One region of the Pseudomonas sp. P116 genome, then DNA from elsewhere that is predicted to be linked to it. Evidence: riboswitches for the same ligand, from Rfam matches in the RefSeq annotation. Region 1 holds a riboswitch; each other region holds the start of a gene.
The links. A riboswitch is a leader RNA that binds a small molecule or an ion and turns the genes downstream of it on or off. The one in region 1 is predicted to bind cobalamin.

Region 1 (4,245 bases):
CTCAACAACGCCACACTCATTGACTCACTCCCCAATAATTTTCGTACAGCAACTCATTGAGCGGACGCGCCTGCGCCCACCCTTCGAGTACCAGCATCGGCGCCGGATAGAATTCCTTGACCGGGCCCAGGCACAAAACGGCCAGAGGTTTGGCGCCTTCCGGCAGTTTCAACAGATCGGCCAGCGCCTGCGGCTCGAACAGCGAGACCCAGCCCATGCCCAGACCTTCGGCGCGGGACGCCAGCCACAGGTTCTGGATCGCACAGGACAGCGACGCCATGTCCATTTCCGGCAGCGTGCGGCGACCGAAGATGTGTTTTTCGCGATCGTCCATCAGCGCGGCGACCAGCACTTCAGCGCAATCATTGATGCCTTCGACCTTGAGGGTCATGAACTCATCGCTGCGTTCGCAGAGGGCTTCGGCGGTGCGGATGCGCTCTTCTTCAACGAGGTTCTGGATTTGCCCGCGCAGGGCTCGGTCGCTGATACGAATAAAGCGCCACGGCTGCATCAGGCCGACGCTCGGGGCCTGATGCGCGGCTTCGAGCAGGCGGTGCAGCAGCTCGGGCGCGACGGTGCCACCGGTGAAGTGGCGCATGTCGCGGCGTTCGGCGATGGCTTTGTAGACCGCTGCGCGTTCGGCTTCGGAGAATGCGTTGTCTTTCATGGCCCCATCGCTGGCAAGCCAGCTCCCACAATGGGCGGTGTAATGCCTGAAGAAACGCGATCCCCTGTGGGAGCTGGCTTGCCAGCGATGGCGGCCTCAAGTTGAGGCGCAAACAGTGCAGCGATAGCCACAGGATTCGACGGAAAATAAAAGTGCACATAAGAAGCCGTCATCCGCCCTTCCCTGTAAACCGCCTCAGCCCCACGCCCGCCATTCGGACTCAGCCCGCGAGCAATCGGGGTCAATTCAGTCGTCGTCAGGGAGTGATGATACGTGTGCCCGCGCAGCGAGCCCTCCGGCAGATCAACCGCTTGCAGCGCCAACGCCGCCAGACGCTTTTGCATGACCGCATCGCCCTTAAGCAAACCGACCAGTTCGGCGCGGGTGCCTTCAACGTCAGTCAGCGAATCAAGCAGATAAAGCATGCCGCCACACTCGGCCAGCAATGGTTTGCCCGCCGCATGGTGCGCGCGGATCGCGTCGAGCATCGCAGTGTTCTGCGACAACGCCACGTGGTGCAATTCCGGGTAGCCGCCCGGCAGATACAGACTGTCCGCCTCAGGCAATTGCGTGTCGCGGATCGGCGAGAAGAAGCTCAACTCGGCACCCATCGCCCGCAGCAAATCGAGGCTGGCGCCGTAGGTGAAGGCAAACGCCTCATCATGGGCGATAGCGATTCGCACACCTTGCAATAGCGGTTCGGCAACGATCACTTCCGGCGCCACGAATTCCACGGCCGGTGGCAGCGCTACCTCGCAACTGCTGGCAAGCGCTTCGGCGGCGGCGTCGAGGCGAACATCCAGGTCGTTCAGTTCGCTGGCCTGCACCAGACCCAGATGACGGCTCGGCAACTCGATCCCGGTCTCGCGGGACAGTGCGCCGTACCAACGCAAACCCTCGGTGAGGCTGCCTTCAAGCAATTGCGCATGACGCAAAGTGCCGACGCGATTGGCCAGCACGCCCGCAAACGGCAAGTCCGGCTGATAACGCGCCAGCCCCAGCGCCAATGCGCCAAACGTCTGCGCCATCGCGGTGCCGTCGATCACGCCCAGTACCGGCACGCCGAAATGCCGCGCCAGGTCAGCGCTCGACGGTGTGCCGTCAAACAGGCCCATCACGCCTTCGATCAAAATCAGATCGGCTTCGGCGGCGGCTTCCCACAACAGGCGACGACTTTCCTGCTCGCCGACCATCCACATATCGAGTTGATAAACCGGCGCTCCGCTGGCGCGCTCGAGAATCATCGGATCGAGGAAGTCCGGGCCGCACTTGAACACGCGCACCTTGCGCCCCTGATTGCGATGCAAACGAGCGAGTGCAGCGGTGACGGTGGTCTTGCCCTGACCGGAGGCCGGCGCGGCGATCAGTACCGCCGGGCAGTGACGTGGCTGATTCAAAGTTCGACGCCTTTCTGCGCTTTGATACCAGCCTGGAAGGCGTGTTTGAGCATGCCCATTTCGGTGACCGTGTCGCCCATCTCAATCATTTCCGGCTTCGCCCCGCGACCGGTGACGATCACGTGCTGCATCGGCGGACGCGCCTGCAAATCGCTGAGCACCTGATCGAGATCGAGGTAGCCGTGCTTGAGGGCGATGTTCAATTCATCGAGCACCACCAGACCGATCGACGGATCACGCAATAACTCGCGCGACACCGCCCACGCAGCTTCGGCGGCGGCGATGTCGCGTTGGCGATCCTGGGTTTCCCAAGTGAAGCCCTCGCCCATCACGTGAAAACGCACCTGCTCGGGAAAGCGGCGGAAGAACAGCTCTTCACCGGTGCTGTTACGGCCCTTGATGAACTGCACCACGCCGCACTGCATGCCGTGGCCCATTGCGCGGGCGAGCATGCCAAACGCCGAGCTGCTTTTGCCTTTGCCGTTGCCGGTCAGCACCAGCACCAGGCCGCACTCGTCGGGCGAGTTGGCGATGCGTTCATCGATCACGGCTTTTTTGCGCTGCATACGCGCCAGATGGCGTTCGTCACGCTCGGGGGAATCAGTCATGGGGGAGCTCTCCGTTGAGGCTGGATAACGGCGGGCAGGCACAAGAATAGACGGCAAAAAGCCTGGCATCGCCCACCGTGATGCCGCTGGATGGATCAGGCCGGTCTCCGGGCTCATGAGCGGCGTTCGCCTGACTGCGCGCCTTCCCGCTGTTAAGCAGTGGCACAAGACGCAGTTTTCACTCATTTACCGTTGCGGGGGCAGCGCCGGGATCGTGGTTGTTCTTCGCTTGAAGACAACCCTCACCAGCTTCCCTGTTTCACTCTGTCGACGCAGGTCACAGAGCACCTGAAACAAGCCGCGAAGGTTAGAGGGTTGGGGGTGGAGCGTCAATTAAAGAGGGGGTCATCGGGCGAATAACTGCCGCCGATCAATTATCCGACGCCAATCTTGTGCCACGCTGAAACAAATGATATCAAAGAGCCATGCTTTTGCCGCAAAAGCACACCACAACAATAAGGATGATTACGATGCAAGGCATGATCATCAGCAATCCGCGCCTGGAATTCCTGCGCCCGGTGCTAGAACGCTGGTTTGACTGTATCGACCGCTACAACGCCGTGCGCGGCGACAGTGACACGCCCTACTGGCATGACGAGAAAGCCAATCTCGGATTGCTCTGTGCGGCCGCCTGGATGGCGGAGTTGGTGACGTTGCGCGACACCGCCACCCGCAAGCAGAACGAGGAAGGCGAGCGCAACGCCCGCGCCGATCTGTTCCTGGCGGGTGCCGAAGACCGCGCATTTATCCAGGCCACGCAACGCTGGCCACGCGTCAACAACCTCAACCTGAACCAACCCCTGCTGGATATCACCAACGACGCCAAACGCCTCAGCTACGCCAGCGACCTCAAACTCGGCTGCCTGTTTGTCGCCCCGCAAAAAGCCCAGCACAGCGCCAGCCCGGAAGAATTGCAGGACATGGTCGACGACCTGCAAAAGGAACACACCTGCGCCGTCGCCTGGTATTTCCCCTACGCCTATCGCAAATTGCGCAATGAAGCCGGCAACTATCACCCGGGCATTGCCGTGCTGTTCAAAGAAGCCCGCGGCTGAGCAGTTGAACCATCGGGCTTGCGCGCTCCTCTATGACTAGGAATGCATTCATAGGGAAGATCAGCAATGCGCAAGCCCCAGCTCGTTTTCGTCATCGCCCTCGCCGGAGGGCTCACCGCCTGTGGTGAATCGTCCAGCCTGCAGGTCATCGACGGCACCGGCCCGTCACCGAAACTGCCCGAACCGAACAAAACCCTGATCCCGACGGTGAATATCGCCCCGGCGGTCGGCTGGCCCGCGGGCGGTAAACCGACCGCTGCGGCAGGCACACAAGTCGCGGCATTTGCCGAAGGCCTCGATCATCCGCGCTGGCTCTATGTGTTGCCCAATGGCGATGTACTGGTAGCAGAAACCAACGCACCGCCCAAACCTGATGACAGCAAAGGCGTGCGCGGCTGGGTCATGGAAAAAGTCATGGGCAAGGCTGGCGCCGGTGTGCCGAGCCCCAATCGCATTACTCTGCTGCGCGATGCCGACCATGATGGCGTGGCCGAAACGCGCACGGTATTCCTGCAGAA
Region 2 (4,245 bases), on a different contig from region 1:
CCAGGCGCAGGCTCGGATAATCCTCGGGCAGTTGCTGCGCAGCTTCGGCGAGCAGCGCCAGGCTGGAATCGCCGCTGCACAGGATTACCAGTTCGGCCGGGGTTTGCCCCAGGTCCGCGATGTTGTCATCCGAGACGAAACCGCCGGGCTGGGTCCTGAGCAGGTGCATGGGTTAAACGCTGAGCGCAGCGCGCAGTTGCGCTTCGAGTTGCGCGGCGTCGAGCTCCTGACCGATCAACACCAGACGCGTGACGCGCGCTTCATCGGCGCCCCACTGACGGTCGAAATGCTTGTCGAAACGCGTGCCCACGCCTTGAATCAGCAAACGCATCGGCTTGTTCGGGATCGCCGCAAAGCCCTTCACACGCAGGATGCCGTGCTTGACCACCAGTTGCGTCAGCCCGTCGAGCAGCAGGCTTTCGTCGGCTTGCGGCAGTTCGATGGAGATCGAATCGAAGGCGTCGTGATCGTGGTCATCGTGATCGTCATCACCGTCGTGGTGATGGTCGTGATGGCTGTGACGGCTGTCGATGTGTTCTTCGGAACCGGCGCCAAGGCCGATCAGCACGTCCAGCGGCACACGACCACTGCTGGCTTCGATGATCTTCACCGCTGGCGGCAGTTCTTCGGCGACTTCCAGGCGTACGCGCGCCAGGTCTTCAGGGCTGATCAGGTCAGATTTATTAAGGATGACGAGGTCGGCGCTGGCCAGTTGGTCGGCGAAGAGCTCGTGCAGCGGCGATTCGTGATCCAGGTTCGGGTCGAGTTTGCGCTGGGCATCGACCTGATCCGGGAACGCGGCGAAGGTGCCAGCGGCCACGGCCGGGCTGTCGACCACGGTGATCACCGCGTCAACCGTGCAAGCGCTGCGGATTTCCGGCCACTGGAAGGCTTGTACCAGCGGTTTTGGCAAGGCCAGGCCAGAGGTTTCAATGAGAATGTGGTCGAGGTCACCGCGACGGGCAACCAGTTCGCGCATTACCGGGAAAAACTCTTCCTGCACCGTGCAGCACAGGCAGCCGTTGGCCAGCTCATAAACGCGGCCCACGGCTTCTTCTTCGGAGCAGCCGATGGTGCATTGCTTGAGGATTTCACCGTCGATGCCCAACTCGCCAAACTCGTTGACGATCACCGCAATACGGCGGCCCTGAGCGTTGTCGAGCATGTGCCGCAGCAATGTGGTTTTGCCCGAGCCGAGGAAGCCGGTGACGATGGTGACAGGGAGTTTGGCCAGTGTTTTCATCGGTATGCCCTTTGGCAAAGTGGCGGGCATACGGGACGAGAACCGGCACCGCGCGTGCGTGCCTGGAGAGTTCGCCACCGGATCACCCCGCCCGGTTGAAATTGAGAATCTGTGACGAGGCAGGTCTCCTGGCTGACGGTGTTCAGGCGCTGGGCCTGGATTCACTGCGCCTTCCCGCGGGCTCTGTGGATTGAGCTTGCAGTGGCGTGGCAGCGAACATCACCGTTCACAGTTGCGGGGGCAGCCGCGGCATTGACCGCGTTCCCTTCTTAGCTTCGGCAATGCCGAAGAACCTCGAAGGCGCAAGGCTACGCATGGTGCAGTGGTGGGTCAATGTTTGGATACGGGGCATATCCGTTGCTGCGGGTGCTGCCGCTGGCGGTTTCGCTCTTACAGCGAGTCCCTTTTTCAAACGCCAAAAAGGAACCAAAAGGCTTTGCCCCCGGCGTACGGCACTTCGCTGAGGCTCAGTGTTCCCTAGCTACGGTGTCCATCCGGGGGCATCGCCTACGGTTTGCTGCGCTGCACCTCCTCTCGATGAATGCGGCTTCGCCGCACGGCGCTACGCGCCTACCCCCCGGATGAACACCTTCGCTCGGCCTGCCGAAGGGGGCTAAGAGCAAGAGCAACATCAAAAGCCAGATCAAAAGCCAGATCAAAAGCCCCTCACCCTACCCGTCTTCCAGAGGGAGAGGGGACTGATCGAGGTGTTTGGGAGAAGTACACCGACGTGAAACACCGAGTCGAACACCGATTCCGAAAAGCCCAAAAATCGGCCCCCCTCTCCCTCGGTAGTGGACTGGGACGAGGGCAAACCCAACACAAAACCAAAGCCAACCGCACGCTCCTCCCCCACTCAACACAATGAGCGTTAGCTCGAGTGCAGCTTTTGATCTTGATCCGCGGGCGACGTCGGGAGGCTGAGTGGAGGGATTCATCCGGGGAGGACATCGAAAGGAGGTGCAGCGAAGCAAACCGGAATCGATGCCCCGGATGGATTCCGGAGCGAAGGAACCCCGAGCTTTAGCGAGCGGGCCGGACGTAGGAGCAAGCCTTTTTGGTTACTTTTTCGGCGTCTGGAAAAAGTGACCCGCCGTAAGGGCGGAACCATAAGAAGCCACACCCGCAGCAACGGATAAGCCCCCAAAGCAAATTGACTAAAAACCCCACACCATGCTCTCCTACACCACTTGTTACGGGTGCCCTTCACAGGGTGAAACGGGAAACCGGTGAATCATGTGCTTTACTCAGAGCCATGTCAGTCCGGTGCTGCCCCCGCAACGGTAAGCGAGCGAAGCGTCAGATCCACTGTGCCATTGCGGCATGGGAAGGTGACGCTTGCAGGTCGGCCAGACGCCAACCCCTCGTGAGCCCGGAGACCGGCCCGCAACACACAGCGCGCAATTGGCGTGCTGAACATAACAAACCCGCGGTGGGCGGGCGCTGTTTGAACCTCTGCGTGCCCGCGCCGCAGGGGTTTTCATGCGCTCTTGTCCACCCCTGACATTCCAGAGGGACGCGCCATGTCGATCATCACCAGCACCGGCAGCAACACGGACAAAATCTCCAGCACCACCACCCTGAGCCAACGCCTGACCGCCGCTGTTTTCGCGTCGATCCTGGGTGCAAGCCTCGTCTATTTCGCCGGTTTCTCGCACATCGAAGCCGTGCACAACGCGGCTCACGATACCCGCCACAGCGCCGCGTTCCCGTGCCACTGAGACCTGCCGACATGATCAAGCGAATTGCGCAAACCGCAGGTTTCACCGGTCTGCTGGCCGCCCTGCTGCTCACGCTGCTGCAAAGTTTCTGGGTGTCGCCGCTGATTCTTCAAGCCGAAACCTATGAAAAATCCGAGCCTGTTGCCGCGGTTCACGAACACGCCGCCGGCACCGCTGCGCACACCCATGATGCCGAAGCCTGGGAGCCGGAAGACGGCTGGCAGCGCGTGCTTTCGACCACGGGTGGCAATCTGGTGGTGGCCGTTGGTTTTGCCTTGATGCTGGCCGGTCTCTACACCCTGCGCGCGCCGACCAAAACCTCGCAAGGTCTACTGTGGGGCCTAGCCGGTTACGCGACGTTCGTCCTCGCACCGACCTTGGGCCTGCCGCCTGAACTGCCGGGCACTGCCGCGGCGGATCTGGCTTCGCGGCAGTTGTGGTGGATCAGCACTGCCGCTTCAACCGCTGCCGGTCTGGCGTTGATTGCGTTCAGCCGTCATTGGTTGGTGAAAATCCTCGGTGTGGCCATCCTCGCCGTACCGCACGTGATCGGCGCACCGCAACCGGAAGTGCATTCGATGCTCGCGCCAGAAGCACTGGAAGCGCAGTTCAAAATCGCTTCGCAATTGACCAACGTAGCGTTCTGGCTGGCCTTGGGCCTGATCAGCGCCTGGTTGTTCCGCCGCAAGATCGATGGTCAATACCACGCATGACGACTGACAGCGCAGCGCCGACTTTCGTGGTCGGTCTGGGCTGCCAGCGCGGCTGCCCTGCGAGCACGCTGCGCGCGTTACTCGATCAAGCCTTGCAAGCCAATCGCATTGAACTGCATGCAGTGAAGGCTTTGGCCAGTATCGACTTGAAACGCGATGAACCCGGCTTGCAGGAACTCGCGAATCAACTGGCCCTGCCGCTGCTGTACTTCAGCAGTGAGGAATTGGCCAGCTATGCACAGCGACTCAGCCACCATTCGCAGATTGCCTTCGAGCGCACCGGTTGTTATGGCGTAGCGGAAAGCGCCGCACTGGCACTCGCCGAACAGCTGATTCAGGCGCCGGCAAAGCTACTGATTTCCCGACAAAAATACGCTCAGGCAACGCTGGCATTGGCCGGCGCCGCGTAAATTCCCGATAATCCCCGCCATTCATCATGAGCAATCTTCATCTGAAGCGTTGCCGCGCCTATTTCCCAAGGATTCTACGATGACCGTTTACTTCATCGGCGCCGGCCCCGGCGACCCGGAATTGATCACCGTCAAAGGCCAGCGACTGATACGCAGTT
Region 3 (4,245 bases), on a different contig from region 1:
TCGACGTTAACGGCAATGCCGCCGCCTCGGCAGCACTCAACGAACGCGGCTTGCGCCCGACAATCCGCTCATCCACCAAATGCAATTCGCTGTAGCTACCGCTGCGAATAATCGAGCCGGCGTAAAACACTTCGTCGCCCGGTTGAAACAGCGTCACTTGCGAACCGACTTCGCGGACGATGCCGGCCGCATCCCAACCAAGGATTTTCGGTTCTTTGGTGAAAGTACCGGCGCGCACCTTGGTGTCGACCGGGTTGACTGAAACGGCACGTACCTCGACCAACAGATCACGCGGACCGGGCACTGGCGCAGCCATCTCGATGTCTTGCAATGATTGCGGATCTTCAATGGGCAGGGCGTGTTGTAAAAAGGTGATGGCTTTCATGGGGACTCGCTGTCTGAAGGGTTGAAGCATTCACGTGCCACCATCTTCGACTTCCCACGGAGAAAGAAAAACCTGCAGAATGCGCCAACACTTTCACTGCAGAAGAGAAAATGATCCGCATCGATGATCTCGCCCTGTTCACCCGCAGCGCAGCGCTGGGCAGCTTTACCGCCGCGGCGCTGGAGGCCGATTTGTTGCCGGGGCAGGTCGCCGCCGCCATCAAACGCCTGGAGCGCGAACTGGATGTGCGCCTGTTTGCGCGAACCACCCGCAGCCTGCGTTTGACTGCCGAAGGTGAGCAATACCTGCCCACCGCCCACGCCGTGCTCGAAGCCCTGAAGCAAGGCGAGGAAAATCTGCGTGGTGAAAACGCCACGCTGCGCGGCGTGCTGCAAGTCACTGCACCGTCTGATCTGGGGCGCAATATTCTGCTGCCGTGGTTAACGATGTTCCGTCGTCAACATCCGGAACTGACACTGCGCCTTGTGCTGTCGGACCAGAAAGCCGATCTGTTTCGCGACCCGGTGGACGTCGCCATTCGATACGGTACCAACGAAGACGCCAACTACGTGGCTCTGCCACTCGCGCCTTGGAATAACCGGGTGCTGGTCGCATCTCCAGCCTATGTGCAACGCCACGGGCAACCGAAAACGCCGGACGACTTGTTGAATCATCCTTGCCTGCTCTACCTGCAGAATGGTCGGGTCTACGACAAATGGTGCCTGACCGGACAGACGATTCAAGTCTCTGGCCCGCTGTTCAGCGACGACGCCGATGTGGTTCGGCGCTGGGCACTGGACGGTGAAGGTATCGCCAACAAATCCTGGCTGGATGTCAGCGCTGACGTGAGCGCAGGACGCCTGCTTGTGCTGCTGCCGGACTTTGCGGGAGAGGCCTCGCCGTTGAGTCTGGTGTGCCCGCATCGCAAACAAATCTCCCCCGCTGTCTCGCAACTGTATACGTGGTTGAGCCACCAGTTTGCCGCTCTACAGCCGGGCTGAACTGAGCGTCCGATAATAGCTGCGGCGTTGACGAACGGTCATTCGAGTGTTCAGATGCCGTCCAGTTTCAGGTGTCCCATGCCGCCGTGCATGGGGTGAAACGGGAAACCGGTACGTTCTTTTTGAACAAGTCCGGTGCTGCCCCCGCAACGGTATGCGCGTGATGCTTTCGACACACCACTGTGGCCAGACGGCCATGGGAAGGTGAAAGCATCGATACGCGCGAGCCCGGAGACCGGCCCGAAATTTCTGTTTGGCAAAATCCTGCGGTGGGCGGGCATGGGCCGGTGTCGGCGTGTGCGCGATGCCTTCTCCTGCATGCTCTTCTGCGAAGATCCTTTCGAGAAGACAATGATTCGACCTTTCAACACCTCTGCTCCATCCCTGTTATTCGGTTGCCTGTTCAGTCCGCTGCTGCTGGCTGACGACGCGCCACTGGAACTCAATCAGCAAATCGTTTCCGCACCGTCGGTGGAGTCCACCACCGTCGCCGAAATGGCGCATTACGGCAGCAAAGTGGACATCGTCAGCCGCGAACAGATCGAGCGCGCCGGCCCCGCGGCGGATGTCAGTCGCGTCATGCAGATGTTCATTCCCGGCCTCTATGTCGCCCCGAAAAACGGCCCGTTCGACTACGGCACTTACTCCCTGCTGGGCGGGCGCAACGACGATACGCTGATCCTGCTCGACGGCGTACGCCTGAACAACCGCTTGTACGGCGGCTTGTACCTGGACACCTTGCCGGCCAACGCCATCGAACGCATTGAAGTGCTCAAGGGTGGACAGAGCCTGTTGTTCGGCACGCAAGCGGTGTCGGGGGTGATCAACATCGTCACCCGTTCGCCGCAGAGTCGAAAGGCCTCGGGCGAGGTGAACATGGGCCTCGACACCTTCGGCGGCACCACCGGCGATGCCCGGGTCGAGAACATCTTCAGCAACGGTTTCGGCGATCTGGGCTTGCTGGCCTATGTCAGCCACAACGTCTCCGACGGTTACCAGCCGTTTCGCAACCGCGACATGAAAAACGTCACCGAGAAAAAACGCGCCTATGAAGTCACCACGTTCGGTGGCAAGGCGATTCAGTCGTTTGGCGACGACTCGCGGCTGGAGCTGTTCTATCAATATGCCGACGCCAACCTCGATTTCGCCCGCCCGGTCGATAACCACAAAACCACCAACGACCGCGTGCAACAGATCGCTACGGCGACCTTCGAGCAAAATCTCAATGAGCGTCTGAGCTACTTCGTCAAAGGCCATATCAACGATTGGGACACCCGCTACACACGCATCAATAATGTCGAGGGCGGCGCCACCAAAGCCATCAACCACAACGACTATTGGGGCTTTACCGATTGGGGTGTGCAGGCCGAAGGCAAGGCTGAATCGTCCGGCGGTCATGTGCTGGTGTTCGGCACCGACAACCAATGGTTCAAAGGCCAGGACGATGTGCTGATCATCGACAACGATAAGGCCGAAGCCCACGCGATCTACACCCAGTTGCGTCCGCAAATCGACGCCCTGCCCGACTGGCACCCGAGCGTCGGCGTTCGCCACGAAGCCATGGGCGGCGGCGACAGCGCCACGGTCGGCATGCTCACTTCGCTCTACGATCTCAACGACAACTGGGCCTTGCGCGGTCAGTACGGCAGCGCCTACAAACTGCCGAACGCCGAGCAATTGTTCGTCAACGAACCGGGCGACGAGATCGGCAACCGCAACCTTAAACCGGAAAAAAGCCGCAACGCCGAACTGGGCCTCGACTACAAGGGCCTGCTGCTCGATCGCGCGTTCAGTGCCAGCGTCACCGTGTTCAAACGCAAGATCGACGACCTGATCACCCTCGACGATAGCCACTGGGTCAACGGCGAGGGCCAGGTGCGCATGCGCGGTTTCGAGGCTGACGCGAAACTGGCGATCAACGCGCAATGGAGCCTGCAAGCGGACATGACCCGCAACCTCACCGAGTCGCGCAGCGGCGTGACCATCAATGACATCCCGAGCTTCTTCGCCCGTTCGCGCATAGGCTTCGAGTCGGAAAATCGCATGTGGGGTGCCGGCGGCGCGATCCGCTATATCCGCGATGTGACCAGCTCGAAACAGGTCGAGTACGGTCACTATTCAGTGATCGATGCCGATGCTTATCGCTACCTCGACAATGCCCGTCAACACCGCGTCAGCCTGCTGGTAGAGAACCTCTTCGACCGCGATTACGTCACCAGCCGCGCCAGCAACGTCGACAACCTCGGACGGCCGTTCACCTCAGAAGTACGCTACACGTACCGCTTCTGATGGCTGACTTCAAAACGGTCGACGGCATCGACACACACCCGGACTGGTCGCACGTTCCCGAACATGCGCGCCACGTGTTCCTCTGCACCGGCCCGCGCTGCACCCAGCGCGGCGCCTTGCAGTTATGGAAAACCCTGCGCCGGCACCTGCTGGCGCACAACCGCATCGAAACCCCGGGCGGCGTGTTACTGACGCGCACGCATTGTCAGTTTCCGTGCAACCTAGGGCCGATTCTGACGGTGTATCCCGAGACCTGCTGGTATGGCGTGCACAGCGACGCCGACGTGCAACGGCTGGTCGAGGTGCACCTGGTCGGTGGTGAGATGGTCGAGGATTTACTGATCAAGGAGCGCGCATGAGAACGCTTGGGTTATGCCTGATGGCCCTGCTTTGCACATCACCGGCACTCGCTGACAATTATCGAAACTGCGGCGAAACCTGGAGCGCTGCACAATTACCGCCATCGCGCATCATCGCACTCAATCAGCACGCAGCTGATCTGCTGATCGCCCTGGATGCAGGCCCGACGTTAGTTGGCGTTGCCTATCTGGACGACACCCATACCGGGAG

Region 2: linked by a shared signal. The riboswitch ahead of ICA15_RS07455 (CbtB domain-containing protein) and the one ahead of cobO (cob(I)yrinic acid a,c-diamide adenosyltransferase) in region 1 are both predicted to bind cobalamin.
Region 3: linked by a shared signal. The riboswitch ahead of ICA15_RS26575 (TonB-dependent receptor plug domain-containing protein) and the one ahead of cobO (cob(I)yrinic acid a,c-diamide adenosyltransferase) in region 1 are both predicted to bind cobalamin.

Annotation. Positions count from the first base shown of each region.
Region 1 covers NZ_JACVHB010000001.1:670,699-674,943, forward strand. The annotation lists gene cbiB (adenosylcobinamide-phosphate synthase CbiB) at 1-20, opposite strand, end outside; gene bluB (5,6-dimethylbenzimidazole synthase) at 17-667, opposite strand; gene ICA15_RS03345 (cobyrinate a,c-diamide synthase) at 664-2,064, opposite strand; gene cobO (cob(I)yrinic acid a,c-diamide adenosyltransferase) at 2,061-2,672, opposite strand; cobalamin riboswitch at 2,753-2,979, opposite strand; gene ICA15_RS03355 (hypothetical protein) at 3,143-3,727, shown strand; gene ICA15_RS03360 (PQQ-dependent sugar dehydrogenase) at 3,794-4,245, shown strand, end outside.
Region 2 covers NZ_JACVHB010000002.1:241,460-245,704, forward strand. The annotation lists gene cobN (cobaltochelatase subunit CobN) at 1-169, opposite strand, end outside; gene cobW (cobalamin biosynthesis protein CobW) at 173-1,243, opposite strand; cobalamin riboswitch at 1,344-1,555, opposite strand; cobalamin riboswitch at 2,424-2,646, shown strand; gene ICA15_RS07455 (CbtB domain-containing protein) at 2,767-2,964, shown strand; gene ICA15_RS07460 (CbtA family protein) at 2,976-3,677, shown strand; gene ICA15_RS07465 (cobalamin biosynthesis protein) at 3,674-4,087, shown strand; gene cobM (precorrin-4 C(11)-methyltransferase) at 4,167-4,245, shown strand, end outside.
Region 3 covers NZ_JACVHB010000010.1:12,256-16,500, forward strand. The annotation lists gene ICA15_RS26565 (zinc-binding alcohol dehydrogenase family protein) at 1-385, opposite strand, end outside; gene ICA15_RS26570 (LysR family transcriptional regulator) at 496-1,386, shown strand; cobalamin riboswitch at 1,439-1,645, shown strand; gene ICA15_RS26575 (TonB-dependent receptor plug domain-containing protein) at 1,738-3,675, shown strand; gene ICA15_RS26580 ((2Fe-2S) ferredoxin domain-containing protein) at 3,675-4,034, shown strand; gene ICA15_RS26585 (ABC transporter substrate-binding protein) at 4,031-4,245, shown strand, end outside.